4 regions of the Pelomonas dachongensis genome follow, and region 4 is predicted to be linked to each of the others. Evidence: predicted binding sites of a transcription regulator. Region 4 holds the regulator's gene; each other region holds the start of a gene.

Region 1 (7,199 bases), on a different contig from region 4:
CGATGTCGATGTCGGGCGGCTCATTGCGCTCCTTGGACATGAAACGCTCGAAAAGCACGCTCATGCGGGCCGGGTCCACCTCGGTCACGCCGGTGCAGTAGCAGACCACCGAGTTCGCAGCCGATCCCCGCCCCTGGCAGAGGATGTGCTGGCTGCGCGCGAACTGGACGATGTCCGCGACGGTCAGGAAGTAGTGCTCGTAGTGCATCTCGGCGATCAGCGTCAGTTCGCGCTCGATCTGCTCGGTGACGGAGGCCGGGATGCCGTCGGGCCAGCGCCGGCCGGCTCCTTCGTAGGTGATGCGCCGCAGATAGCTGCCCGGCGTCTCGCCGTCGGGCACCACCTCCGACGGGTAGTGATAGCGGATCTCGTCAAGGGAGAACTCGCACCGTGCGGCAACCCGCAGCGTCTGCGCCATCAGATCGGCGGGGAAGGTCCGGGCGAGCCGCCCCCGCGTGCGCAGGTGGCGCTCGGCATTGCGATCCAGTGCCCGACCGCACTCGGTCAGCGGTTTGCCCAGCCGGGTGGCCGTCATGACGTCCATCAGCGGCTTGCGGCTGCGCACATGCATCGTCACGTCGCCGACGGCCACCAGCGGGATCTCGGTCAGCGCGCTGACGTCGCGCAAGCGCGCCAGCCGCACCTCGTCATCGCTGAGCTTGAGCAGGTCCAGCCCCAGCCAGACCCGCCCCATGAAACGGCTCAGCAGCCAGCGCGCCAGCGTGATCAGCGCCTCAGGCTTGGCACGGCGTTCCGGACAAGCGACCACGACGCAGTCGTCAAGATCGCTGGGCCCGAAGTCGTCGGGCGTGGCCGAGTACGTGCCCTTCTCCGAGCTGCGTCTCAGCTTGGAGATCAGCTGGCAGAGGTTGCCGTAGCCATTGAGGCTGCAGGCGTAGACGACGATGGTGTGGGGGAAAGCGCCGTCCACCTGGAACTGGCTGCCGACGAGCAGCTGGATCTCGTGCTCCTTGGCGGCAACATGGGCGCGGACGATGCCGGCCATCGAGCACTCATCGGTGATCGCGATGGCGGTGTAGCCCAGGGCCTTGGCGCGCTGCACCAGCTCTTCCGGCCAGCTGGCCGCCTTGAGGAAGGAGAAGTTGCTGAGGACCCTCAGCTCCGCGTAGCCCGGCAGCGTCGTCATGGTCGCGCTCAGGCGAAGTGGCCATGGAGGAACCACGCGATACGGCCATCGGCGTCCTGCGTGTTGAAGACCGACAGCACGCCTGCGTTGTCGGACTGGGCGATCCAGTAGTCCCGCACCACATTGCGCGTGGACGAGGTGCCGGGCAGCCGGTCCCACCACCCCCCTTCAACGCGGTCTGGGCCGACCAGCAATGTCAACGGCCCCTCGTAATGCGGCCGGTTGTTTATGACCGCCAGCTCTAGCGGTGTCTCAAGGACAAAGGTGGGCTCGGGCTGCTCGGGAACTGGCGCAGGTGTGCGCCTCTTCTGCTTGGCCAGCGGCGTCCAATGGGTCATCCACTCCAGGCGGTGGTCATCGACCAGCACCGGCTGCAGCACGCTCTTCGGCCCGAGGCGTGCGGCGATGCGTTCGAGGACGAGATACAGCGATTCACCCGAACCCATGCTCTCCGGCAGCAGCGATGCGCTTTGCTCGGTGAGGGCTTGGACGCCGATCGCATCGATCTGCAGCTCACCGACTGGCGCCAGCAGCTCCTGCTTGGCTAGGTGCTCGGCCAGCAACCTCACGAAGTGTTCCAGGTCTCGCAGCACCTCGGCCGAGCGGATCGTCACTTCGCCGCCGTCCCCTGCGTCCTTGGCACGCATCGAATCATGAATCCAGCGGAACCGAAAGCCCACGGCACCGGCATGCCTGGAGGCCAGCCAGCCGCACATCTGCATGAGCAAGGGCCGCGCGTACATCAGCAGTGCCGGCGCGTGGTCCTCACGGGCAGGCAGCTCGATCCGAGCCGAGAAATCCTCCGGGATCGTCTCGTACCTGAAGACCTCGGCACGCTGTCCGTAGGCCTGGTCCAGGGTGGCGAGCAATGCGGTCCCGAACCGGCGGCTGACCTGCGCGCGCGGCAGCCGGCGCAGTTCACCGAGCAAGGTGATGCCCGCACAGGACAGCGTTTCCTCATGGGAAACGGCGGCGGTCAAGGCAGCTAGCGGTAACTCGTCCATCACAGGCAGCAGCAGGCGGCGCCCCAGGTCGAGCACCCCGCATCGCGCCATCACGAGGGCCGCCATCGCCGTCGGCGCCCACCCGATGCCGACGACGCCCAGGTCTGGCGCTTCCGCACTGACGCGCTCCTTCAGGGATTCCAGCCCCTTGAACAGCCGCAGGCTAGATTCCACTTCCATCGCGACGGCGCAGCCCTCCACGACAGCCACGCGGGGCGTGAACTGCAGTGACCACAGCACCAGGCCGCGCACGCCGTCAGAGGCTGGCGACGCGCTCGAGGACTTCTCGGGTGAGATCGCTGGGATCGAGGTAAGCAGAACGACCCACAACAACGTGGTTCTCCTTGGTTGGCGTCAGGGCGCTGGGCCGGCGCGTGCGAGGGGTCAGGACGTGTTCGATGCCGCCAGGCACCGAGCTCAGCTGCAGTGGCACCTCCTGAGCCGGCCCCCTGCGCTTCACGATCTGCACTTCGATCTGCCAGTCCACCAATGGCCTGGACACGATGCGAAGCGGAGCCGGCGAGGGATCATGGCGGGCGACCAGGGGCCTGCAGATGAAGACCAGGCCTTCGCAGGCCTGCGCCAGCACCTGCAGACGCCTGAGCTGCTCCGGCCGGGCTTGCGGCATCCATGCCACGACGGCGGCAGCGGCATTGGCCCTGAGCAACTGTTCCGTCGCCCAAAGCCGTTGCGACGGCGCCGCTGCCGCCACCCACTTGAGCTGCTGCTCGTCGATCCCGAGGTGCCGCAGGCCGGGCAGGTGCGGGGGCTTGGGTGGACCCACGACCACAACGGCCCGGCCCCCGGTGAGTAGCGGGCGCAGCGAAGGCCCGATGAGGCGCCATTCCTGGACCGACGGTTGGGGCTGCAGGATCTCGATCAGGCAGCCGCAGGGCCAGCCTCCTTCAGGGATCTCCGCGTCCAGCGCCGCAAAACCGGTGCTGACGGCCGTCGTCCTCGCGTGGCCCAGTTGGTCCGCCCGCCAGACCGAATCGATCAGCGCGTCGGGAAGATGGCAGGCTGGCCCGGCAGCGTTCTGTGCAGGCGCAGGCAGCGCGACGGGCTCGAGGGCCGCGTCGTGCTTTTCGCAGGCAACAGAAGGACTTTGCAGCGAGGACAGCAAGTCCTCCTGCACCGGGTGGGCAGACATGGGGATGTGGCGTCAGCGGGGTTGGCGCGGCTCAAGCTTGTGTTGAAAGACTGTTTATTTATACAGTACACCACAAGGCGGCACGCGTCCAGCAGGCGGGCCACCGACACGGGTGCAGGCGGTCGTCCGTCACGTCACGCGCCCTCCGTGCATTGATGTGCGATAACGGCGTCTCCCCATCAGCAGGGACAGTTCATCCATGTGCTACTCAGCCCAAGTTCGCGCCAACTACCGTGACTACGTCCGCCTGTTCGGCGCCCACCTCAGCATCAAGGAGTTCGTCCAGCTCTTCTTCAACCGACAGGAGGCGAAGCTGAAGGTTCCGAAGGCCGTGGAAGCGGCGTTCGAGGGTGAGGCCACCACGCCCGAGGAGCAGGAGGTTAAGCGCCTCATCGAGGCCTTCATGGCCGACCGGGCGATGACGTTGGAGAAGGAGTTGTTTGCTCAGCGCAAGCGTCTGGCCGATGCCGAGCGCATCGCAGAGACGAACCCCAAGCCGGCCAAGACCGTGCTGGACAGTCTGCGTATCGCGCCGTCGAAGATTTCCAAGGCGCGGCTGGATCTGGAGGATCTGCGCAGAACGGATCTGCGTGATCGCGACTCGCGCATCTTCCCTGGCGTGTATGCGCCCGTGATGGTCGTCCGCGACGGCAAGCGCGTCGTGCTGCCCATGCGTTACCAGTGCCGGCCCGCCGGTCGGCCGGCCGCGTATGACATCGAATACCCCGGGACCTACAACGCCCGCCGCGACAACCTGGAACGGTTCTGGAAAGGCCAGTTCGGCTACACGCACGGCATCCTGCTGGTGGACACGTTCTACGAGAACGTCAAGCGCCACGACATGGAGCATCGCCCGCTCGGGCCCGACGAGAAGCCTGAGAACGTGATCCTTCAGTTCCAGCCCAATCCGCCGGAGCTGATGTACATCGCGTGCCTGTGGTCGCATTGGACGAAGGACGGCGAACCGGACTTGCTGTCCTTCGCGGCCATCACCGACGAGCCCCCGCCGGAGGTGCGGGATGCGGGGCACGACCGCATGATCATTCGCATCAAGCCTGAGCACGTGGATGCCTGGCTGAACCCGGATCCGAAGAACCTCAAGGCCCTGTACGACATCTTTGATGACCGCGCGCCGGCCTACTACGAGCATCGCCTGGCTGCGTAGCGAAGCGAAGGCGCAATCGCATGAGCAAGCCGATGAAGGGTGCCCCAGGCCAGATGGGCCTGGGCGGCTTCGGCGACGGAAGCGTCGTCAAGCTGGACGGCGGAAAGCGCATGCGGCTCGACGACCGGGTGGACTTCTGGCCGGGATCCCAGACCTGGAAGACCGTCGTTGACGGTCCCGATGGCCCGGCCAACGGCATCGGCTTCACCAGCCTGCTGGACTACCTGAAACGGACCCGTGAAGCGGAAGGCCGGCCCGTGGCCGGGCCAGTGGCTCTCGCTTCAGACCGGACCGTGATCTGCAACTACTGCGGCAGGCACGCGGACCTGCATGGTGGCCTTGACGTGTACCCAGACCGCAGGGATCTCGCGCAGCGGCAGTTTTGGGTGTGCTGGAGTTGCGATGCGTGGGTCGGGTGCATGAAGGAATCCGACGAACCTTTTGGCGAGTTGGCCGACGAAGCGCTACGCGCCGCGCGCATCGCCGCACACAAGGCATTCGACCCGATCTGGGAGCAGGGGCTGATGACCAAGCGCGAGGCCTACGACTGGCTGGCACAGGCGCTGACCATGTCGCGCGAGGAATGCAAGATCGGCCTGATGAAGCTGGAGGACTGCTCGCGTGTAGGTCAAGCGGTGTGGGAGCGCTTCGGCGAGCTGCCGCCAAGCTGACCGCGACTTTCTACCGCAGGTTCAGTTGTGGCGGTTCAGTTCCAGGAACACGAAGCTGCGCACCTTGGGCCAGTAGAGGAGGCTAGTCTTCCGCTCGCGACTTCTCAGGCTCATCTTGCTTCGCCAGCCAGGCATCAATGCGAGGGCCATATGCGGCATAGATTCCAGCCACTGCGGCGAGCGCTGCACACGTCGCGATGGCATAGAACCACCAGCGCATTACTCGCTCGAAGCGAGCACGGTAGTCTTTTGGCGGCTCGAGCCTGTCGAGGGCCCACATCCCACGGCGTTCGAGCTGGGCCTCCATGGACGCCGCTCCATAGCGATCACGCATTGCTGAGGCGTGTTTGTCGAGATAGTTGTGCCAAGCCAGTCCGCGTCGAACCAGCTCCAGATTCACGTTCGTTCCGTCTGGACTGAACACCTCGGCCAGCATGCATCCGTCGCCAGCCTTCCCCTCCGTTTGGACTGTGACGGCTCTGTTGAGAACGGCGGCGGCAAGCGCAGCCTGTGCCTCGTCACCGAAGGTCTGCCCTAGCTCGGGTGCATCAATGTAGGCGAGGCAGAGCTTGTACTCGTGCTGCTGCGCGTCAACCAGCGTCAGGACGTCTCCGCCTGTCACGCTGACCACCCGCCCGTGCAAGACGGTGTCCGCCCAGACAAGCATCGAGAGTGAAACCAGAAGGCAGCACGCTAGAAGCCGAGGGATCCTGGCGCTTGCGTTGACGACGCCAAAACCACCTGCTGAAACTCGAAGTAGACGAAATGGGTGGTGCACCGGCGGTCTCAAGCGGCGAGCTGATGGCGAATCGTCACCAGCGGTACATCAGCGGTCGCCCGCCATGCGTACTCCATGCCTGCCAGTGCCAGCTGAATCTTTCGGTCGACCTCCCGCTCGGGGTCCGGATCGACCTGTGCGCTGAGAACAAACCCGAGCAATCCTGCCACCAGTACGAGTATTAGCGAACAAGGAAGCCAGTGAGCCACTACGAAGGCAGGAAGGGTGTCCGTGTAACCGCCTTGCCCCATGGCGCAAGCCGCCAGCAAAGCGAGGAGCATCCCCCAGCGGCCATAGGCCCGACGGTCGTACGCGGTTGCAATGGCTTGGCTAATCGCGCGAGATTCGCCGGTTGTGCAGTTCCGGACCGCGACGAGGTCGCCGGCAGCAGCATCGTTCGCAGCGCACCACGCAAAAGCCAGTCTCTGGCCTCGGTTCACTGCGATGCCGAGCAGTCCAGCGGTGGACCGCCATTCCCGCCCATCGTCAGCGCGGATCCAGGTCTCGTGGTACCACTCGCCCCGGTAGATCCACGATCGTGTGCCGACCACGTCGCCGGCCGTGAACCAGTATCGGAGTAGGAGGCCGTTGCCAGATTGGAATTCCATGCTTTGAGGTCGTTTGCAGTAATAGACGGCTCTCTCTCAGCCTTGCGAGCCAAGGCTTCGAGCCAGAAGGCGTTCAAGTAGATGGCTGCCCAGCTCACTCGAATAAATCATCAGCGTCACGCTCGGGCTTTCCGCTGCTTGCACGCGGTTCCGCCACCCGGCAATCTGCAGCTCCCGATGGGGGCCGAGAACGCCTACGTAGTTGGGCCCGACGCCTGCAATTCGCATGCGATGGCTCATCCATCCTGTGATCCCGCCCACGGATACGCGATAGCGCAGCCTTGCGCCGCTTATGTCCAGCCATGCGTCGGCACGCACTCGCAGCAGTGAGGCGTGCCATCGCTCCGTAACGTCGAAATGAATCAACCCACTCAGAATCGGTTCGTCATTGGGCACCGCTCCTACGTAGATCGCGGGGTGGAGGGTTCCAGTGCCTTCGGAAAGGCGGAGATCAAAGGACATGTTGTTGGACCCGCCCCGCCTCATCGACGACGGCCACAGAAGTCAAAAAATGGGTCCTCGGCCAGCCAGTTGGGCCGACCGCGACGCCCCGCAGCTTGCGGTTGCGCGAAGCATGCAAACACAAAGGCGAGGATGGGTGAGATGCCAATCACGACCATGGCGGCTCCGGCCGTCAGGGCGGTGGACGTCATTGCATGCCAGCCCATGTAGCAGG
Region 2 (7,199 bases), on a different contig from region 4:
TCATGGCCTGTTGGCCCAGCCAGGCGCCGCTGCCCTCGTCGCCGATCTGCCAGCCCCAGCCGCCGGTCATGCGACGACTGCCGTCGGCCAGCAGCGCCTCGGCCACAGAGCCGGTGCCCGAGATCAGCAGCGCGCCGGGCTCGCCGCCATGCGCGCCCAGCAGCGCCACCAGGCCGTCAGTGACCAGCGAGAAGCGCGCGACGCCGGGGTCGGCCGCGACAAAGGCCTGCAATTGCGCCGGCACGCCGGTGCCGGACAAGCCCAGGCCCAGCGCGCAGTCGCGCAGTTCCAGCCCCGGCACGCCGGCCTTCTGGATGGCCTCGGCGATGTGCTGCCACGCCTGCTCGGTGCCCTGGTTCAGCGCCGACGCGCCGGACTCGCCGCGGCCGACGATGCGGCCGTCGACATCGGCCACCAGCGCCCGCGTGCTGGTACCGCCACCATCGATGCCCACCCACCAGCGCACGGCGCGGCCGGAGTTGCGGGAGGTCTTCAGGGCGGGGTCTAGAACGAGTGGCATGATCGACGGGCGGGTGTCGATACCACTCTAATACCAACGACCAAGGTCGTCAATTGGTTTTAAACTGGTCTGCGCCAAACTTTCGACTAGGGCTAGTCCCTAGTCGTCGAGGGCGCAGCCCTGGGATCGACAAGAATACCAGTGAGAAACCAACCAGCCAACGCCGTCGTGTTCACTCTGCAACCTGCTGCCAGCCCGGCCCTCGCCGACCTGCTGGGCCGTATCGGCCGCGTCTCGCACCGCCACCCGGCCGCGGCCGACCGGCTGCTGGAAGCCTTGAGCACGCGTGCGTTCGCCGCCGCCGATACCGCTGTCGGCGTGGATGCCCTCTATGCCCGCTTCGGTCTGCTGGAGCCGCGCGGTCACGCACTGGAACTCCTGCCGGCGCTGGAACAGGCCGGCGCGCTGGCGGCAGCCGGCCACTTCCCGGTGCAGGCCGCGCGTGTCTGCGAGGCGCTGGGCCGCATCGCCTACCAGCAGGGCGAGTACCAACTCGCCAGCGAGCAGTGGAGCCGGGCGCTGGACCTGGCCGAGGTCAGCGGCCACCTGCAGACCGGCGTGGCCGCGAGGATCGGCCTGGGCCAGATCCACTACGCCCACGCAGACTGGGCGCGCGGCCTGCGCCAGATGCGCGACGCCGCCGAGCACCTGAAGCTCGCCGGCATGGACGACAGCTACCTGTCCGCCAAGCTGGCACTGAACATCGGCGTCGGCAGCTTCGAGACCGACGACCTGCCCGCGGCGGAGCGTCACTTCAGCCATGGGCTAGCCGCGGCACGGCGCGGCACGCACCGCGTGTTCGAGGCCGAGGCGCACTGGCACCTGGCGCGCGCGGCGTTGGCCCGCCAACGCATGGACTGGGCCGTGGCCGACTGCCGGCTGGCGCTGGACATCGCGGCCCGCCAGGGATACCCCTGGCTGGAGGCCGCCGCCAGCCGCACCTGGACCGAGATCGCGCTGGCCCGCGGCGACAACGCGTCCGCCGTGCGTTCCACGCGCCACGCGCTGGCGCTGGCCCAGCGCATCCAGGCCCGCGCCCAGGCCCGCCAGGCGCACCGCCAACTGGCCGAGCTGCTGCAGGCGGAGGGCGACGCGCCCGGCGCGCTGGAGCACCTCTGGCAACACTTGGCGCTGCAGTCCGAGATCGAGCGCCTTTCTTTGCCCGCGCGCACCACGCTGGCCGCGCCGCCGGCCGAAGAGTCCGGAGCGCCGGTCACGCCAGAAGAGCTGCTACTGCAGCTGTCCGGCCAGCGCCAGCGCCTGGCCGCCGCCACACCGCCCGAGGCATTGGCCGAACTGAAGGCCGCCAGCGTCCGTATCCTGGGCTTGGCACACGTCGTCCGCTGGTCGCTGGCGCCGGGCGGCCTGTCGCCCGACCTGCAGCCGCGCTATGTAGACCTGCTGACCCGGCACGGGGCGCCGCTGGCGCTGCCGGACGCCGCGCTGCACCCCTGCCACGACGAGCTGGCCGGCCTGGCCGGCGCGGCCGAGGCGCGCATCGAGGTGCCGCTGTACGACGGCGCGCAGCTGGCCGGCGCGCTGTGGCTGGTGGACACCCGCGCCACGCGGGCGTGGACGCGGCAGGAGCTGCTGATCGCGAGCCAGCTGGCGTTGCTGTTCGAAAGGACTTGATGCCCCTCGCGCGGTTTTGCCGCGCTGAACGCGGACCAGCGCAGTCTGGGACCGCTCTGCGGCATACGCCGCAGAGCTTCGCCGGGCACACCGCGCCCACCGGGCGCGCTGTGCCCGGGCTCAGCCCCCGAGGGGAGGGCGATTGACCGGGCACCAAGCCCGATCAACATCGCCAGACGGGCCGGCTTGGCTCGGCCCGCATCGATGCACGACCGCCGGGAAGACAAGCAGGACCAGCCTCACACGTCGCGCATGCGGCCCTCTCGCTCGGCGGCATCGCGCACGAGGCCGCTGATCAGCGCAGCCTCCGGCAGGTTGACCCAGTAGCGCACCGGCATCTCCTTCTTCATCGCCGCGACCTTGAGCCGCGCCGGGTTGAAGATGCTGCGGTAGTAGGTCAGCCACAGCGCCTCGCCGGCATCCTCGGCAGGCGCGTCCGCGCGGAGCGCCGGGCCGGCACCGGTCAGGCGGCGGCCGTCCCAGTGCAGGCAGCCGCGTGGCGTCAGAATGGCCCAGGGATGCTGCGCGAACCGGTTCACGAAGAACGGGGCGGCGGCGCGCAGGATGTGATGCTCGGGCTCGAACCAGGCCACATGGCGGCGCCCGCCTGCGGCCTGCTCGTCGGCCACCTCGCGAAAGCGCACGAAGGCGTGCATCTTGTGGATCTCGCGGTCGACCTGGCGCGCCAGCGACTGCAGCCTTCGGCGTTCGGGGTCCAGCACGTCGGCCCACAGGCAGGGCTCACGCTGCAGCCGGCGCGCGAAGGCCAGCAGGCGGGCGTAGCGCGTGTCATCGGCATGCATCGCGACGCGGCGGCCGAGGTCGTTCCAGCCGTCGGGGGAAGTCCATCGCTGAGCGGCGGCCGCGGCTGCGGCGCCGAACAGTGCGGCCTGCGTGCCGACGTCGCTCGTCCAGTCGGCCTCGCCCGCCAGCAACGCAGGGAGCTGTGCAGCGAAGCCGTCCCAGTCGGCCGGGTAGCGCAGCGGCAGGCTCATGCGAACAACACGGCCTGCTGCGGCGGCGCGGGAGGACGGGCGAGTGCAACGACATCGGCCACGCGCGGCCGGTGGTCCACGGCGACGAGGAACGGCAGCGCGCGCTTGGCAGCCGGTCCAAGCGACAGCAAGTCCGCCCGCCGCAGCCGGCGGTGCTGGCGCGCGGCCAGCAGCTTGTCCACTGAGCCCACGCCCAGCCCGGGCACGCGCAGCAGCGATTCGCGCGGCGCCCGGTCCACGTCGAGCGGAAACACGGCCGGGTTGGCCAGCGCCCAGGCCAGCTTGGGGTCGCGCTCCAGCGACAGGAAGCCGGCCTCGGTGACGATCTCGTCCGACGTGAAGCCGTAAAAGCGCATCAGCCAGTCGGCCTGGTAGAGCCGGTGTTCGCGCATCAACGGCGCGGCCTGCGCGGGCAACGCACGGCTGGCGTGCGGGATGGGGCTGTAGGCCGAGTAATAGACACGCTTCAGGCCCTGGCCGGTGTAGAGCCGGCTGGACAGCTGCAGCACGGTGAGGTCGTCGGAGGCGTCGGCGCCGACGATGAGTTGCGTGCTCTGGCCGCCGGGCGCGAATGAGGGCGGCTTGACGGTTGCCGCCGCTGCACCCGGCAGCGCCCGCACGGCCTGGGCCTCGCGCCGGGCCTCCTTCGCCGCCTGCAGCCGCAGGTGGATGCGCGACATCGTGCGCTCGATGCCCACGGCGTCCTTTTCCGGCGCCAGCTGCTTCAGGCTGGTGGCGCTGGGCAGCTCCACGTTGATGGACAACCGGTCCGCATACCGCCCCGCGCGCTCCACCAGTTCGGGCGACGCGTCGGGAATGGTCTTCAGGTGGATGTAGCCGCGGTAGTGCTCCTCTTCCCGCAGCCGCCGCGCCACCTCGATGACCTGCTCCATCGTGTAGTCGGGTGTGCGGATGATGCCGCTGGACAGGAACAGCCCCTCGATGACGTTGCGGCGGTAAAACGACAGCGTCAGCTGCACGACCTCGTCGATGGTGAAGCGCGCGCGCTTCACGTTGCTGGACTTGCGGTTGATGCAGTACAGGCAGTCGTACACGCACCAGTTGGTCAGCAGCACCTTCAGCAGCGACACGCAGCGACCGTCGGGCGTGTAAGCGTGGCAGATGCCGGACCCGGTCGTCGATCCGATGCCTTGGCCATCGCGCGAATGCCGCCCGCCGGCGCCGCTGCTGGCGCACGAGGCGTCGTATTTGGCGGCGTCGGCCAGGATGGCGAGCTTGTCCTGAACTTGCATTCGAATACTGTAATTGCATACAGCCGCTCGAAGTGACCCAAGGTGTATCAGGCACCAAGTCCTACAGCGCCGGGCCGGCCGGCTTCCTAGAGTGCTTCGCACCCCTCGCCATCATCAGGATTCCGCATGCCCAAGCCCTTTCGCCCTTCCCCGTCATCCCCTCCGGTGCAAGTCGGCACGGGCGGTGAGCTGCACCACACCGCCGGCGGTACGCACCCGCCGATGACGACCAACCAGGGCATTCCGGTCACCAACAACCAGACCTCGCTTAAGGCCGGCGCGCGCGGGCCGACGCTGCTGGAAGATTTCATCCTGCGCGAGAAGATCACGCACTTCGACCACGAGCGCATACCCGAGCGCATCGTGCATGCGCGCGGCTCGGCGGCGCACGGCGTGTTTGAGCTACACACCTCGCTGGCCAAGGTCACGACGGCCAAGGTGCTGACCGAGGTGGGCGTGAAGACACCGGTGTTCACGCGGTTCTCGACGGTGGCCGGCGGCGCGGGCTCGGTGGACACGCCGCGTGACGTGCGCGGCTTCGCGGTCAAGTTCTACACGCCCGAGGGCAACTGGGACCTGGTGGGCAACAACATCCCGGTGTTCTTCATCCAGGACGCGATGAAGTTCCCCGATCTCATCCACGCGGTGAAGATGGAGCCCGACCGCGGCTTTCCGCAGGCAGCCAGCGCGCACGACACCTTTTGGGACTTCATCTCGCTGATGCCCGAGAGCATGCACATGGTGATGTGGGCGATGAGCGACCGCACCCTCCCGCGCTCACTGCGCACCATCGAAGGCTTCGGCATCCACAGCTTCCGGCTGCTGGACGCCAAGGGCAAGAGCACCTTCTGCAAGTTCCACTGGCGCCCGGTGTTGGGCCTGCAGAGCACGCTGTGGGACGAAGCCGTGCAGCTGGCCGGCGCCGACCCCGACGCGCACCGCCGCGACCTGTGGACAGCCATCGATGACGGCCGCTTCCCCGCGTGGGACCTGGCCGTGCAGCTGTTCACCGAGGCCGATGCCGCCAAGTTCCCGTTCGATCACCTGGACCCGACCAAGCTGATCCCCGAGGAGCTGGTGCCGCTGCAGGTCATCGGCCGCATGACGCTGAACCGCAACCCGGCCAACCACTTCGCGGAGAACGAGCAGGTAGCCTATTGCCCCGCAAACCTGCCGCCCGGCGTGGACTTCTCCAACGACCCGCTGCTGCAGGGGCGGCTGTTCAGCTACCTGGACACGCAGCTGTCGCGCCTGGGCACGCCCAACTTCGACCAGCTTCCCATCAACGCGCCCAAGTGCCCCTTCCACACGCAGACGCGCGACGGCCACATGCAGACCCGCGTGCCGACCGGCCGCGTGGCCTACGAGCCCAGCAGCCTGCAGCCCGACGCGCCCTACGAGGCGCCGCGCGGCTTTCAGAGCTTCGCCGCGCTGGGTGAGCCCGACTCGAAAGGCCGCATCCGCCCCGAGAGCTTTGCCGACCACTACAGCCAGGCTCGCATGTTCTTCCGCAGCCAGAACGCGCTGGAGCAGGCGCACATGGCATCGGCGCTGGTGTTTGAGCTGAGCAAGGTGGAAACACCGGCTGTGCGCGAGCGCATGGTGGGCCACCTGCGCGTCATCGACGCGGGCCTGGCGCAGCGCGTGGCCTCCGGTCTGGGCATTGCAACCCTGCCGCCCGCCGCGAAGCCTGCGGCGCCGGTACGCGACCTGCCGCCCTCGCCCGCCCTCGGCATCATCGACAAGACGCCGCCGTCGCTGCGGGACCGCTGCGTAGCGCTGGTGTTCAGCGACGACTCCGACGCCAAACGCATCGCAGCGCTCGACAAGGCGCTGCGCAAGGCCGGCGCCAAAGTACAGAAGATCGCTCCACGCATCGGCGGCGCCACGCTGAACGACGGCACGCACCTGCCCGCCGATGCGCGCCTGCACGGCAGTCCCGCCGCGGCGTTTGATGCCGTCGCGCTGGTGCTGTCGTCTGCCGCCGCGCAGCAGCTGGCGCAGGACGACGCGGCAGCCACCTTCGTGCGGCAGGCCTATGGCCACCTGAAGGCCATCGGCCACGACGCCGGCGGCAAGCTGCTGGTGGAAGCGCTGCACCTGGTGGTGGACGACGGCGTGTGCGCGCTGGACAGCAAGGCTCAGGCGTTTGTGGAGGCCGCCGCCACGCGCCAGTGGGACCGCGAGGAGCGTGTGCACCCGCTGCCGTGAGCTGCGGTGGGTCCGCCACCCGCCCGAATCGGGGGGTGGGCCGGGGCGCGTCACGGACCTGTCAAGCGCGCTGCCGAGCATGCGCGCTTTCGGTCCCCAGCACCCCTCCGTCCATGACACCCACCCGACTCCTCCAGGCGCTCGCCGCCTCCGTCACGCTGGCTAGCACCGCCCAAGCCGGGCTGCTGGACGGCGCCAGCCAGGTCTGGAGCAACGCCCACACTGGCACGCCCAGCGGCTTCCTGTCCGAGATCGTCGCGTTCGACGGCGTCACGAAGACGCTGTGGGTGTCGGGCGTCAACGGCGTCAACGTGCTGGACGCCAAGACCGGCGCGTCGCTTAGCTTCATCGACACCAGCGGCTGGGGTTCTATCAACAGCGTCGCGATCCACAACGGCGTGGCCGCGCTCGCCATCGAATCGACGACCCGCACGCAGGCCGGCGTCGTGCAGCTTTACGACACGACCAGCCGCAGCCTGCTGGCCGGCACCAGCACCATCACGGTCGGCGCGCTGCCCGACATGCTGACCTTCACGCCCGACGGCAGCCGCCTCCTCGTCGCCAATGAAGGCACGCCGGCCACCTACG
Region 3 (7,199 bases), on a different contig from region 4:
CTGCTGGGTAGTTTGGAACTGAAGCCAGGCGTCATGCAAGATGTCTTCCGCATCGCATTCGGACTGGCCACGCCTCATCAGCGCTGACTTGACGCGCGAGAATAGACCCGGCAAGTCGGCAAACATGGCAATGCCCTTCATGCTAGTGTCAGTACGCGAGCAACGCCGGGCGCTGAAGCGGCGCTTCGGCGGAAGGACAAGCGAGCGCGACCAGTGGCAAGCGCTGCTGCCCGGTCGCGGTCCAACCCACGCTCGGCCTTCTCGAGGCAAGCAACAACGAAATCGAGTGCTGTCGTGGAATCGGAGAATTGACCATGGCGCTTGATCACACGCGTCAGGCACTCACTCACGTCCGCAGCCATTCGGTCCGCCGAGCGAACCAGCTCACGCAGAGGTGCGTCAAGCGCGTAGAACGCTTCGGATCGTGACAGCGCCTCATCCCACTGATGGACGATTTCTGGGTATCTTTCACCCAGTGCCGAACCTTGAAATTCCCGGAACTTCGCACGCGCAGCCTGCGAATTATCTAACTCAGCCACCGTGCGCAGCATTCTTGCGACTTTGACACGGTGGCGAGGCCTGACCAGAGTGTCTGCGGAGGAAATCAGCTCCTGCATGGACGGGACGATGGCCGCATGCCGAAGGGTCTCTCTAAACACCATCTCGGCGCCACCGATGTTCCCGATGCAGAACCGTATCGAAAGCACCCCGCGCTCGCACAACTGACCGAACACATCGGGCGGTAGTCCGGCGTTTCCATCGGCGTTTTTCCAGGCCCCGAGGAACTCTGAGCCTCCGTCGTTGAGCGTTCCAAGCGCCCACCAAGTCGGTCCGTTTTCTTCGATTGCCGTTCTGAGCTTCACCTTCGAGGCTCGGAACACAACGTACGCATAACGGCGACATAGTGGCCGGCTCACCCAAGTCTCAGTTGTGGAACCTATGAAAGTCGACATTTCTCGGACCTCCGCACTGTTTATAAACAGTGGTCCGATTGTAGCGAGAGACAAAGCATCTGGGAATGCCAAATCACTCGCCGCGCTCTGGTGGCCGTCCTGCAGGTGCAACATCTTTTGATCCAATTCCAGCCACAGCTTTCGGCCAGGCAGTACGGGAATTTCGGATGGAACGCGGCCTTACCCAGGAGGGACTGGCGTTAGTCGCTGGTGTAGATCGCGGCTTCATGGGACACCTTGAGCGCGGGGAGCGCCAGGCATCTTTGACAGTGCTGCTCAAGATCGCGAAAGCCCTTGGCTGTCGCCCGTCTGCCCTGCTCGCAGCCGTCGAGGCACAGCTTCCGGCAAGCTACCTCTCAGTGGAGTAGCGCTAGACGCATCACTCGTCGCCCGCGACCTGACCAAATCTCTCCCACACAATTTGGCTGACTCTGCAGCAGTCCTCCAGCTTCATCCGGCCGATCTGGCACTCCCGACGAGGAATGCCCAGCGCGTTTGACAGCCATTCGTAGGCCTCGTGCTTGGTCATGAGCCCGTGGCTCCAAACCGGATCGAAGGCCTTGTGCGCCGAGGTGCGCACGGCACGGAGCTCCTCATTGGCCAAGTCACCGAACGGTTCGTCTCCGCCGCTCTTGCAACCAACCCACGCATCGCAGGCCCAGCACACCCAGAACTGCCTGTCCTGCAGGTCCTTGCGGTCCGGGTAGACCGCCAGACCGCCATGGAGTTCGGCGCGCTGGCCGCAGTAGTTGCAGACCACGTCCCGGTCGGACTCGCGCTGCGGCGGGGACGGGACCGGGCGTCCTGCCAGTTCTCGCATGCGCTTCAGATAGGTGAGCAGGCTGGTCATGCCGATACCGGTGGCAGGACCATCCGGCCCGTCGGCAATCGTCTGCCAAGCCTGGTTGCCCGGCCAGAAGTCCACCCTGTCATCCATCCGGATCCGCTTGCCGCCGTCTAGCGACACGACATTGCCCTCGCCGAAAACGCCCAGCCCGGCCTGCCCGTCGGAACCTTGTCTGTACGCAACCACGTTGGAGGCTCCACGCCTATGCGGCAATGCGGTGCTCGTAGAACACCGGCGTACGGTCATCGAAGATCTCGTACAGCGCCTTCAGGTTGGTCGGGTCGGGATTCAGCCAGGCGTCGACGTGCTCCGGCTTGATGCGGATGATCATCCGGTCGTGACCCGCGGCCGCAACTTCCGCCGGCGGCTCGTCGGTGATGGCGGCGAATGACAACAGGTCAGGCTCGCCGTCCTGCTTCCAGTGCGACCAGAGGCAGGCGATGAGCATCAGCTCCGGCGGATTGGGCTGGAACTGCAGGATCACGTTCTCGGGCTTTTCATCCGGTGCCAGCGCGCGGTGTTCCATGTCGTGCCGCTTGACGTTCTCGTAGAACGTGTCGACCAGCAGGATGCCGTGGCTGACCCCGAACTGGCCCCGCCAGAAGCCTTCCAGGTTGTCGCGGCGGGCGTTGTAGGTGCCGGGGAACTTGATGTCGTAGTTGGCCGGCTTGCCTGCGGGCCGGCATTGGTAGCGCATGGGCAGGACGACGCGCTGGCCGTCGCGCACGACCATCACGGGCGCGAAGCCGCCCGGGAAGATGCGCGAGTCCCGGTCCAGCAGCTCGGTGCGACGGAGATCGTCCAGGTCCAGCCGGGCCTTGGAGATCTTGGACGGAGCGATACGAAGGCTGTCCAGCACGGTCGTGGCCGGCTTGGGGTTGGTCTGCACGATGCGCTCGGCATCCGCCAGGCGCTTGCGCTGCGCGAACAGCTCCTGCTCCAGCGCCATCGTCCGGTCGGCCTTGTAGGCGGCGATCAGCCGCTGGATTTCCAGCGCTTCAGGCGAGGTCGCCTCACCGTCGAAAGCCGCCTCCATGGCCTTGGGGATCTTCAGCTTGGCTTGCTGCCGGCCGTAGAAGACCTGCACGAACTCCTTGATGCTGATGTGCGCGCCAAACATCCGCGTGTAGTCACGGTAGTCGGCGCGGATCTGAGCTGAATAGCACATCGCGGTCTGTTCCTGGCAAGGGGGATGGGGCAGTTATCTCACGGCGCGGCCGGCAGCTCCAGCAGCCGCCAACTCCTCCCGCGATCCAGCGTCTTGTCTGACTGGACGCCGAACCCGCTTGCATATACTGTATGTGCATACAGTCTTTTGCCCATCTCCATGCTTCCCGCCACCCCCGGGCTGGTTGGGGCGTCGCCGCCCCACGGTCTGCCCTCGCCTGCTCAAAACGCCGCCCTCGGCGCGCATGAGCCCCTGCCTCACGAGGTGGAGGCGGCGCTGTGGCGCGGCGATCAGCTGGGGGGTCCGGTGGCCGACGTGCTGTCCAGCGGGTTTCCCGAGCTGGACGTCCATCTGCCGGGTGGCGGCTGGCCCTGCGGCGCGCTGACGGAAGTCCTGGTCAGTCAGTTCTCCATCGCCGAGCTGCGCCTGCTGTCCCCCGTCATCGCGCACCAGACCCGCGCCGGCCGCAGCGTGGCGCTCATTGGCCCCTCGCTGTCCCCACACGCTCCGGGCCTGCGCCACGATGGCATCGACGAGCGTCACCTGGTCTGGATCGATGTGGACACCCCGCGCGACCGGCTGTGGGCCACCGAACAAGTCGTCAAGGCCGGCAGTTTCGGCGCCGTCATCGCCTGGCTGCCGCTGGTGCGCGCGGAGCAGATCCGCCGTCTGCAGGTGCTGGCAAGCCGCTGCAAGGGTCCCCTCTTCCTGTGCCGGCCTGAAGTCGCCGCACAGGACTCGTCCGCCGCGCCGCTGCGCGTCATGGTTCGCGTCGCCACCGACTGGCAGATCGCCGTGGACGTGCTCAAGCGCAAGGGCGTGCCGCTGGAGCAGACGCTGCACCTGACGTCGATGCCCGGCGGCCTCGCCAGCATCATGACCCCGAGGCTGCGCTATCCCAGCCGCCTCACTCCCATCGAGCCGAGCCATGCTGTGGTCAGCCCTGCTGTTGCCGCCGTGCGCCAACGATCCGAACTCGCCGAGTCCTCCAAGTCCTGACGCGCTCCGAGCCGTGGCCACCTGGGCGTTGCAATTCACGCCCCGCGTCGCGGTCTTCGAGGATGCCGTCCTGATGGAGGTCCAGGGCAGCACGCGGCTGTTTGGCGGCAAACGTGCGCTGCGCGACCGCGTCGTGGCCGAAGCCGAGGAACTGGCGGTCCAGAAGGTCGCCTGGGCCCCCACCAGCCTGGGCGCACTCGCCCTGGCGCGCAACCACCGCGAAGACGGCATCCGCCGCCCCTTGCAGGACATCCTTGACGCGCTGCCCATGGAAAGCTTGAGCGCTGTGCGGCCCCACGCAACGACGCTGGCTCAGACCGGCTGCCGGACCCTGGGCGACGTGCGTGCCTTGCCCCGCGCCGGCCTCGCGCGCCGTTTCGGCAAGGAGTTGCGGCAGGCGATGGACCGCGCCTACGGTCACGAGCCGGAGGGCTACGTCTGGGAAGTCCTGCCTGATCAGTTCAACGCGCGGCTGGAGCTGCCATTCCGGGTGGAACACGCGCCCGCCCTGCTGCAGGGTGCACGCCGGCTGCTGGTGCAGATGTGCGGGTGGCTGGCCGCGCGGCATGCAGGCACCACCGCCTTCACGCTGCGCTGGTGCCATGACGCCATGCGATCGCGCGATGCCGGCGACGGCGGGGCCTTGACGGTGGGGACGGCAGACCCGAGTCGGGACGTCGAGCACCTGTGCCGGCTGCTGGCGGAACACCTGGCCAAGGTCGAGCTCCTCGCGCCGGTGGGCGACCTGATGCTGAGCGCGGAAGAGGTCCACGACCAGGCAGGCAGCAATGGCTCGCTGCTGCTGGACGACACCGACGTCACCGAGTCGCCGCATCTCGTGCTGGAGCGCATGGCTGCGCGCCTTGGGCCTGACGCCGTGCGCCGCTGCGTCGTGCACGCGGACCACCGACAGGAGTGGATGGCGCACTGGCAGGCCGCCGCCGAACCCTTGTCCAGGCAGACAGAGCCGAGCACCGATCTACCCCAGCCGACGTGGGTGCTGAGGGAGCCGCTGAAGCTCAGTGTTCGCAACCACCGCCCCGTTTATCAGGGCGAGCTCCAACTGCTGGCCGGGCCGCAATGCGTCGAAGGCGGCTGGTGGGACCGCGACGAGGCGGCCGGGTCCGGGCGCCTCGTGATGCGCGACTACTGGCTCGCAGAGTCCCGCCATGCCGGCCTGCTGTGGATCTTCCAGGCCAAGCTGGACGATGGTGTCGGCTGGTTCCTGCACGGCATCTTCGGGTGAGGTCCGGCCATGATCCCGCCCTATGCCGAGCTGCGCTGCGTCTCGAACTTCACCTTCCTGCGCGGCGCCAGCAAGCCCGAGGAGCTGGTGCAGCGCGCCAAGGCGCTGGGCTATGCCGCCATTGCGATTGCCGACGAGTGCAGCATGGCCGGCATCGTGCGGGCGCACACGGCCTCCAAGGAGGCCGGCATCAAGCTGCTGGTGGGCTCGCAGTTCGAGGTGCGCTCGGACACGCCGTTCAGCTTCGTCGTGCTGGCCACCAACCGCAACGGCTACGGCAACCTGTGCGAGTTCATCACGCACCTGCGCCGCCGCTCCGAGAAGGGCAGCTACTACCTGGATCTGGCCGAGATCGACAGCCGCACGCTCGCCGACTGCGTCGTCATCGCGGTGCCGGACCGGCGCTGCACCCTGGAACAGATGGAGGTCATCGCGCGGTGGCTGCTGCGGCACTGGACAGGCTGCTGCTGGCTGGGGTGGGAGCAGTTGCGTCGTCTTGACGACGAGGTGCAGCTTCACAAGCTGCGTGAATGCAGCGAACTCACGGCCGTGCCCATCGTCGCGGTCGGCGACGTGCACATGCATGTGCGCTCACGCAAGCCGCTGCAGGACGTGCTCACTGCCACCCGGCTGCGCATGCCGATCACGGCATGCGGGCTGAAGCTGCGCCAGAACGCCGAGCAGCACCTGCGCACGCGCCGGCGCATTGCAGAGCGCTGCCCGCCCGAGCTGATGCTGGAGACCCTGCGCGTTGCCGATCGCTGCGACTTCAGCCTCGATGAGCTGAAATACCAGTACCCCGACGAGGTCGTGCCTGCGGGCGAGACGCCAACGACCTACCTTCGGCGCATCGTGTATGAGGGAGCCGGCCGGCGCTGGCCCAGCGGCATCCCCGCGGAGGCCCAGACCCAGATCGAGCATGAGCTGGCCCTGATCGCCGAGATGCAGTACGAGCACTACTTCCTCACGGTCTACGACATCGTCGCGTTCGCGCGCAGCCGCGGCATCCTCTGCCAGGGCCGAGGTTCGGCCGCCAACTCCGTCGTCTGCTACTGCGCGGGAGTGACCGAGGTGGATCCGCTGCGCAGCTCGATGCTGTTCGAACGCTTCATCAGCAAGGAACGCGGTGAGCCGCCAGACATCGATGTGGACTTCGAGCACGAGCGGCGCGAGGAGGTCATCCAGTACCTCTACCGCAAGTACGGACGCGATCGCGCGGCGCTGACAGCCACCGTCGCGAGCTACCGGCCGCGCAGCACGCTGCGCGATGTCGGCAAGGCACTCGGCATTGCCGACGAAGCCATGGAGGTGCTGCGCAGCGGCACCAGCGCCTGGGAGCTGGATCTCAACGACGAACTCATCACCGAGGCTGGACTGAACAAGGACAGCCTGCTGGTGCGTCAACTGCGCGAGTTGACGGGCCAGTTGCTGTCCTTCCCGCGTCACCTCGGACAGCACACCGGCGGCTTCGTGCTGACCAACGGGCCGTTGAGCCGGCTGGTGCCCATCGAAAACGCTGCCATGCCGGATCGCAGCATCATCCAGTGGGACAAGGACGACCTGGACCTGATGGGCCTGCTCAAAGTCGATGTGCTGGCCCTGGGCATGTTGACGGCCTTGCGCAAGGCGTTGGACCTGATCGGGCAACGCAAGGGCCACATGATGGAGATGCAGGACATCCCCGCCGAGGATCCGGTCACCTACGACATGATCTGCCGGGCCGACACCGTCGGCACGTTCCAGGTGGAGAGCCGCGCGCAGATGAGCATGCTGCCCCGGCACCGCCCACGCCGCTTCTATGACCTGGTCGTGCAGGTGGCCATCGTGAGGCCCGGCCCCATCCAGGGCGGCTCGGTGCACCCGTACCTGGATCGCCGCAGTGGTCGCGTGCCCGTGAGCTATCCCAGCCCCGAGATCGAGAAGGCCCTGGGACGAACATTGGGCGTGCCGCTGTTCCAGGAACAGTGCATGCAGCTGGCCATCCTC
Region 4 (7,199 bases):
AGGCGCCGATCAGGTGCTGCTGGTGACGAAAGAGAACTTGCTGTGATTACCCTTCGCAACATCACGCTACGCCGCGGCGTGAAGGTCGTGCTGGACGATGCGTCCGCCACGCTGCAACCCGGCGAAAAGATCGGCCTCGTCGGCCGCAACGGCGCCGGCAAGTCCAGCCTGTTCGCGCTGCTAACGAACCGCCTGGGCAACGACAAGGGCGAGGTCGAGGTGCCCAAGCACTGGCGCCGTTCCGAAGTGGCGCAGGACATGCCCGAGACCGAGGACGGTGCGACCGACTTCGTGCTGCAGGGCGACCTGCCGCTGGTGGCCGCGCGCATCGCTTTGGCCGAGGCAGAAGCCGCCGAAGACGGCCACGCGATGGCCGACGCGCACGCCGCGCTGGCCGATGCCGGCGCCTTCGACGCTCGCGCCCGAGCTCAGGCACTGCTGATGGGCCTGGGGTTCAGGAACGAACAGCTGGACGCTCCGGTCAACAGCTTCTCCGGCGGCTGGCGCATGCGCCTGCAACTGGCCCGTGCGCTGATGTGCCCGGCCGAGCTGATGCTACTGGACGAGCCCACCAACCACTTGGACCTGGACGCGCTGGTCTGGCTGGAAGCCTGGCTGCTGCGCTACGACGGCACCATGATCGTCATCAGCCATGATCGCGAATTTCTCGACGCGATCACCAAGGTCACGCTGCACCTCGACGAAGGCAAGCTGATCCGCTACGGCGGCAACTACACCAGCTTCGAGACCCAGCGCGCCGAGCGCATGGTCTTGCAACAGGCGGCGTTCGCCAAACAGCAGGACCGCGTCGCCCACCTGCAGAAGTTCATCGACCGCTTCAAGGCCAAGGCCAGCAAGGCCAAGCAGGCGCAGAGTCGCGTGAAGGCGCTGGAGCGCATGGAGAAGCTGGCACCGGTGCTGGCGTCCGCCGACTTCAACTTCGAGTTCCGAGAGCCGCTGAACCTGCCCAACCCGATGCTGATGTTCGATGAGATGGCGGCGGGCTACGGCACCACCACCATCGTGCGCAACATTGACCGCTCGGTGCTCGCCGGACAGCGCATCGGCATCCTCGGCGCCAACGGCCAGGGCAAGTCCACGCTGGTGAAGACCATCGCGGGCACGCAGCTGCCGCTGTCGGGTCGCATGACGCAGGGCAAGGGCCTGTCCATCGGCTACTTCGCCCAGCAGGAGCTGGACGTGCTGCGCCTGGACGAGGGCGCGCTGGAGCACATGGTGCGCCTGGCCCGCGAGGTTGGCCCGCAAGGCCGTGAGCAGGAACTGCGAGACTTCCTCGGCCAGTTCCGCTTCACCGGCGACATGGTCAACCAGGCCGTAGGCAGCCTGTCCGGCGGCGAGAAGGCGCGCCTGGTGCTCGCGATGCTGGTGTGGCAGCGCCCCAACCTGCTGCTGCTGGACGAGCCGACCAACCACCTGGACCTGAACACCCGCGAGGCGCTGTCGATGGCGTTGAACGAGTTCGAAGGCACCGTCATGCTGGTCAGCCACGACCGCGCATTGCTGCGCGAGGTCTGCGACGAGTTCTGGCTGGTGGCAGACGGTGTCGTCAAGCCGTTCGATGGCGACCTGGACGACTACCAAAAGTGGCTGCTGGAGCAGAGCAAGGAAGCCGCCCGCGCCGCCAAGAAGCAGTCGGCTGCTCCGGCGCCGAAAGTCGTCGCAGCGCCCACACCGGCGCCTTCGGCCCCCGTGGACCGCAAGGCCTCAGGCCAGGCGCGCGCGAAAGTCGCCGAGCAGACCCGCCCGCTGCGCAAGGAGATGGAAACCATCGACAAGCGCATGCATGCGCTGGCCGAGGAGCGCGCCGGCATCGAGGCTCAGCTCGCCGAAGGCGCCGCTGCGTCGGCCATCGCCGAGATGGGCAAGCGCCTGAAGGCGATTCATGACCAGCTCGAAGCCGACGAAATGCGCTGGCTGGAGCTGGGCGAGCAGATCGAGGCGATGACCGCCGCCTGACCCCGCCGGTTCTCCTCGTCAGACGGCGAGCACGGCCGCCAGTGCGATGGCGCCCGGCAACGCCTGCACGAACAGAATCTTCTTCGAGGCCGTCGCCGCGCCGAACGCCCCGGCCACGACCACGCAGCCCAGGAAGAACACCAGCCACGGCTTGCCAGCGCCTGCGGTGCCGAGCATCAGCCCGTAGATCAGGCCAGCCGCCAGGAAACCGTTGTAGAGCCCCTGGTTGGCGGCCAGCGCCTTGCTCTGCTCTGCGAAGTCCGCCTTCAGCCCGAAGGCCTTGCGGCCCAACGGCTTGGTCCAGAAGAACATCTCCAGCACCAGGATGTACAGGTGCAGCAGGGCCACCAGGGCCGCCAGCACGGTCGCCACGATCAGCATTGCCTCTCCTCGTCTTGCTTTGTTGGGGGTGGCGCATCCTCGCAGATCGCCCTACGGTCGGTGCCTCCAAAAAGACCATTTAAATGGTGCGCAATTCAATTGTCAGCTATATTAATTCGCATGCCACGCAGCAAGCCCGCCACAAATCAAGCCGCCGACCTGCGCGTGCAGTGGCTGCATCTCGACCGCCAACTGTGCTTCGCGCTATATAGCAGCTCGCTGGCGATGACCAGGCTGTACAAGCCGCTCCTGGCGCCCCTGGGCCTGACGTATCCGCAGTACCTCGTCATGCTGGTGCTCTGGGAGCTGGACGGCCTCAGCGTCAGCCAACTGGGCCAGCGCCTGTCGCTGGATTCCGGCACGCTGACGCCGCTGCTGAAGCGGCTGGAGCAGCAGGCCCTGCTGGAGCGTCGCCGCGCGCAGGACGACGAGCGCCGCGTGGACATCTTCCTGACGCCGGCCGGCCGCAGGCTGCGCGCCCAGGCACTGGACATTCCGGGTCAACTGGCCTGCGCCAGCAATTGCGACCTGGATGAACTGACGACGCTGACGCGTCGCCTGCACGAACTGCGCAGCGGCTTCCTGCAAGCAGCCGGCGAGTGAATCACTTTCCCCACCACCCCGCCCCCACCAAGGAGCCCACCATGGCCATCGAAAAAGCCCTCTACACCGCCACCGCCACCGCCACCGGCGGCCGCGCCGGCACCGCGAAGTCGTCCGACGGCGCCATCGACGTGACGCTGTCTACGCCCAAGGAACTGGGCGGCGCCGGCGGCCCCGGCACCAACCCCGAGCAGCTGTTCGCGGCCGGTTACAGCGCCTGCTTCATCGGCGCGATGAAGGCCGTTGCTGGCAAGCAGAAGATCGCCCTGCCCGCCGAGGTGTCCATCACCAGCGACGTCGCCATCGGCCCGCACGCCAACAAGCCGGGCGCCTTCGGCATCCAGGTCGACATGAAGATCTCGGTGCCGGGCATGGATCGCGCCGCGCTCGAAGCGCTGGTCGCCACCGCCCACGAGGTCTGCCCCTACTCCAACGCCACGCGCGGCAACGTCGACGTCACGCTGACCGTCGTCTGAAGACGCTCAGCGCGCCAGCAGGGCCAGGATCAGCTCGATCCTGGTCTTGACCGGGCTCAACACGCCGGCCGACGGCAACAGTCCGGGCAGGTCCATGACCGGCCCGGCATCGCAACGCGTGCTCCGCACGATGCGTACGCCGCGCGACTCGGCCTCGCGCAAGGCGTGCTCCAGATCAACGCCGAGCGTGCCATTCCCCGTGCCCGCGGCCACGATGCCGTCGACGCCTGCCGCCAGCAGCGCCCGCACGATGCGCCCGTCCGCGCCCGCGTGGTTCATGACGATGTCGACCCGCGGCCAGCTCCCGGCAGGTGCCGCGATGCGCGCCAGCCCCAATGCCTCGCCCGCAGGCCAACGCCCAAGCAGGCGCACGGCGCCCTCCTCCACGCGCGCCACCAACGCGCCGTCCGCCGACTCGAACGCATCCACGCGGTAGCTGTGTGCCTTGCGCACCTGCGTGGCGTCATGCACCCGGCCCGCAAACGCGACCACCACACCCGCCGCGCCCGGCTTCGCCGCGACCTGCACCGCATCGAAGAGGTTTTGCGGACCGTCCGGCACCAACGCCGTGGCCGGCCGCATCGCCGCCGTCAATACGACCGGCTTGTTGGGCGCCAGCACCCGATGCAGGAAGTAGGCCGTTTCCTCCAACGTGTCGGTGCCATGTGTGACGACCACACCCGCCACCTCCGGCCGCGCCAGCTGCTCGTCCACCGCGATGGCCAGCCGCTGCCAGGTCGCAATGTCCATGTCCTTGCTGTCCAGCTGCGCCACCTGATGCGCCTCCAACCGCCGTCCGGCCAGCGCCGGTACGGCAGCCAGCAGATCGTCCACTCGCAACTGCGCCGCCGTGTAGCCGACACCGTCACAGCTGCTGCGCGCCGTGCCGGCAATGGTGCCGCCCGTGCCGAGAATGACGATCAAGGGCTCAAGGGTTTGCAATTTTCGATTCCTGGATAAAAATACAGATACTGGATGCACAACCAGCGCATTCACTTCACCAAAGGCCGCCCGTGCAAGACCGACCCAAGCTTACCGCCCGCCAGCAGCAGATCTTCGACCTGGTCCGCAACGCGATCGAAAGCACCGGCGCACCACCCACGCGCGCCGAAATCGCCGCCGAGCTGGGCTTCAAATCCGCCAATGCGGCGGAGGAGCATTTGCAAGCGCTAGCCCGAAAAGGCATGCTGGAGCTCGTCGGCGGCACCTCGCGGGGCATCCGCCTGAAGTCCGATGCACTGAGTGCTGTCAACCGCGCGCGCCAGTTCAGCCTGCCCATCCCCAGCCTCGCGCAGCTGACGCTGCCGCTGATCGGCCGCGTCGCCGCCGGCGCGCCCATTCTGGCGCAGGAGCATGTGGAACAGACCTACACCGTCGAGCCCAGCCTGTTCAGCAAGAAGCCCGACTACCTGCTGAAGGTCAAGGGCATGAGCATGAAGGACATAGGCATCCTCGACGGCGACCTGCTAGCCGTGCAAACGGCCCGCGAGGCCCGCAGCGGCCAGATCGTCGTCGCCCGGGTCGGCGAGGAAGTCACCGTGAAGCGCTTCCAGCGCGGGCGGGACGGCATCCAGTTGCTGCCCGAGAACGCTGAATTCGAACCCATCGCCGTCACCGAACACGGGGGCGAATTCAGCATCGAAGGGCTGGCCGTGGGATTGATCCGCGGCCAGGGATTCAACTGACATCCCCCCGGGCGGGGTTCAATTTCCCCCGGTGCCATCGAAATCGGGAAAGGGGCGGTCAGACATTCTGACCGAGCCCCTCCCACACCACCCGGCATGCGGGTCCGCACCGGGCGGTTCGAGAGTTTGAGGTCAAGAGAGCCGGGGAAGCCCCAGCCGGTCGAAGTAGCTGATGGTCAGGACCGTCTTGAGTTGCCCGTCGCTGTTTCTCCACCAGCATCGGCTGTTGCTCGCCACCCGCTTTGCCGCAGTGTCCGTGGCGCCAAGAGCTTTGAGCGCCCGGTAGATCGCGTGCGACCCACGCCAGTGTTTGAGCTGGATGGCCCGCAACCGGTGCCGCAGCCACTGGTCTAGCTTGCGCCAGACACTCGGTGTCTGTGCCAACCCGAAGTACGCCTTCCAGCCCAGCATGTAGGGTCGCAGCGCCTGCACCACTTGCGCCATGCTGCGTCCGCCTGAGCGGCCCGTGAGTTCCCGGATGCGCGCCTTGAAGTTGTCCAGCGCCTTGTGGGCCACGGCGCATTTCACTTCGCGCCCCTTGGATACCCACAGCTCGTAGCCCAGGAATTTGCGCCCGAAGGCGCTGCACACGGCACTCTTGGCTTCATTGATCTGAAGCCTCAGCTTGCCGTACAGCGTCCTGAGCCACGCCATCACCCGCTCGCCGGCTCGTCGGCTGCCCACATAGACGTTGCTGTCGGCGGCCGTCCACGCCCGCCGCGCCCTTGTTGGCCTTGACCCGCTTCCAAGCCGCTTGCAGGTTCTCTCTCGTCAGCGCCGCCTCCAGCAGGGTACCCGGCTACTACGACCTCTGCTGAGACCCGCTCCGGCATGGCCGTCGCCCTTTCAGGCACAAGACGAGGCGTCCCCAGGTAAGAACGCACTCCTTCATCGCACAACCGCCGCGCCGCTTCGCCTTGATCACGAGAGCTTCGTGGAATCATGCCCACTCGCCCTGCTCGGCAGCGCCTTCTATGCGGTTCTTGTTCATCGGCTCGCGATTTACGCTCCACGCTTCCTTCCCACGCTCGGTCGCCCTCACGCAGTTGCGCTTCGCTTCGTTCGTCGTGATCAACTTACGACGGGACTTGCACCCGTAAGAGTGCGCCCATGCTGGGCGCACATGAAAAAGGCCCGTGTCACCGACACGGGCCTTTTCGCTCTGGATGGTGGAGCCGGGGGGAATTGAACCCCCGTCCGCAAGCCATCACCGGGCAGATCTACATGCTTAGCCGGCTGATTTGAATCTCACGGTCAACTCGCGCAGTGGCACGCTAGCTTTCCCGCCAGTCACTTGATCTCACGCCCTACCGAGTGACCCGGTCGGACGCCAGCCGATGTGAGTGACTTCTCAGCCTTGCCCCTTGCGGAACTCAGCCCGGCCCATCGGCCTGCCGTTGAGAAGCTCATCCGCAATTAAGCGGCGAGTGCGAACGTAGAGTCGTTTGCAGTTACTTTGTTTCCAGTGGTTTTACGAGCGGACTGGTGCTCGGCATGCCCTACTCCGGATCCGCACCCACGTCGAAACCAGGTCGGCCCCAGAGCTCCGTAGTTTAGGCCACTCCCAGCGCTTTCAAGAGATCGCCAGGCGCATGCAGCGCCAGATCGGCCTCCCAGTGCGCAAATTCGCCACGCGCGCCCAGGTAGCCCCACGCAGCGGCCGCCGTTGCCATGCCGGCGGCGCGCCCGGCGAGGATGTCACGCTCGTCGTCTCCCACGTACAGGCAGACCTCGGGCGGCAGGGACAGGCGTCTTGCGGCCTCCAGAAGCGGCGCCGGGTGGGGCTTCGTGTGCGCAGTCGTGTCACCCCCGACGACGACGGCCGCGCGCAGCCCCAGCGCTGCAACCAGCGGCAATGCAAAACGCTCGGCCTTGTTGGTCACGATGCCCCAGGCCAGACCGGCAGTATTCAGTCCTTGCAGTTCCTCCATCACGCCAGCGAATGGCTGCGTGCTGTCGAACATCAAGCCTTCGTAGCGATCAAGGAAGTCCCGCTTCAATTCGTCGTAGCCCGCCTGGCCCGGCCCCACGTCAAAGGCCTGCGCGAGCATGCCGCGCGCACCGGAGCCGCCATGCG

The links. Region 4 encodes LexA, which represses DNA repair genes until DNA is damaged. Its sites were predicted from a motif close to ACTGTATNNNNATACAGT; they were not measured.
Region 1: imuA (translesion DNA synthesis-associated protein ImuA) is a predicted target of LexA. The motif match lies at 3,351-3,368, and genes of this name have one in related genera.
Region 2: ACG02S_RS03635 (putative DNA modification/repair radical SAM protein) is a predicted target of LexA. The motif match lies at 4,407-4,424, and genes of this name have one in related genera.
Region 3: imuA (translesion DNA synthesis-associated protein ImuA) is a predicted target of LexA. The motif match lies at 3,095-3,112, and genes of this name have one in related genera.

The regions. Positions count from the first base shown of each region.
Region 1 is NZ_JBIGHY010000019.1:10,271-17,469, reverse strand. Features, by position in the region: gene ACG02S_RS25420 (error-prone DNA polymerase) at 1-1,147, opposite strand, end outside; gene ACG02S_RS25415 (Y-family DNA polymerase) at 1,156-2,484, opposite strand; gene imuA (translesion DNA synthesis-associated protein ImuA) at 2,408-3,301, opposite strand; gene ACG02S_RS25405 (SOS response-associated peptidase family protein) at 3,501-4,466, shown strand; gene ACG02S_RS25400 (zinc-finger-containing protein) at 4,487-5,137, shown strand; gene ACG02S_RS25395 (thermonuclease family protein) at 5,220-5,804, opposite strand; gene ACG02S_RS25390 (hypothetical protein) at 5,924-6,523, opposite strand; gene ACG02S_RS25385 (hypothetical protein) at 6,560-6,985, opposite strand; gene ACG02S_RS25380 (hypothetical protein) at 7,006-7,199, opposite strand, start outside.
Region 2 is NZ_JBIGHY010000001.1:752,163-759,361, reverse strand. Features, by position in the region: gene ACG02S_RS03650 (glucosamine kinase nucleotide-binding domain-containing protein) at 1-520, opposite strand, end outside; gene ACG02S_RS03645 (ATP-binding protein) at 689-2,152, shown strand; gene ACG02S_RS03640 (TIGR03915 family putative DNA repair protein) at 2,392-3,147, opposite strand; gene ACG02S_RS03635 (putative DNA modification/repair radical SAM protein) at 3,144-4,400, opposite strand; gene ACG02S_RS03630 (catalase) at 4,527-6,611, shown strand; gene ACG02S_RS03625 (choice-of-anchor I family protein) at 6,725-7,199, shown strand, end outside.
Region 3 is NZ_JBIGHY010000019.1:41,820-49,018, forward strand. Features, by position in the region: gene ACG02S_RS25530 (RNA polymerase sigma factor) at 1-141, opposite strand, end outside; gene ACG02S_RS25535 (transposase) at 138-1,067, opposite strand; gene ACG02S_RS25540 (helix-turn-helix domain-containing protein) at 1,019-1,321, shown strand; gene ACG02S_RS25545 (zinc-finger-containing protein) at 1,333-1,986, opposite strand; gene ACG02S_RS25550 (SOS response-associated peptidase family protein) at 2,003-2,968, opposite strand; gene imuA (translesion DNA synthesis-associated protein ImuA) at 3,128-3,967, shown strand; gene ACG02S_RS25560 (Y-family DNA polymerase) at 3,897-5,213, shown strand; gene ACG02S_RS25565 (error-prone DNA polymerase) at 5,223-7,199, shown strand, end outside.
Region 4 is NZ_JBIGHY010000002.1:41,474-48,672, reverse strand. Features, by position in the region: gene prmB (50S ribosomal protein L3 N(5)-glutamine methyltransferase) at 1-46, shown strand, start outside; gene ACG02S_RS05010 (ATP-binding cassette domain-containing protein) at 43-1,977, shown strand; gene ACG02S_RS05005 (DUF1304 domain-containing protein) at 1,996-2,358, opposite strand; gene ACG02S_RS05000 (MarR family winged helix-turn-helix transcriptional regulator) at 2,479-2,961, shown strand; gene ACG02S_RS04995 (organic hydroperoxide resistance protein) at 3,003-3,437, shown strand; gene ACG02S_RS04990 (asparaginase) at 3,444-4,379, opposite strand; gene lexA (transcriptional repressor LexA) at 4,451-5,122, shown strand; partial or broken gene ACG02S_RS04980 (group II intron maturase-specific domain-containing protein) at 5,255-5,827, opposite strand; RNA gene ssrA (transfer-messenger RNA) at 6,290-6,662, opposite strand; gene ACG02S_RS04970 (HAD-IA family hydrolase) at 6,676-7,199, opposite strand, start outside.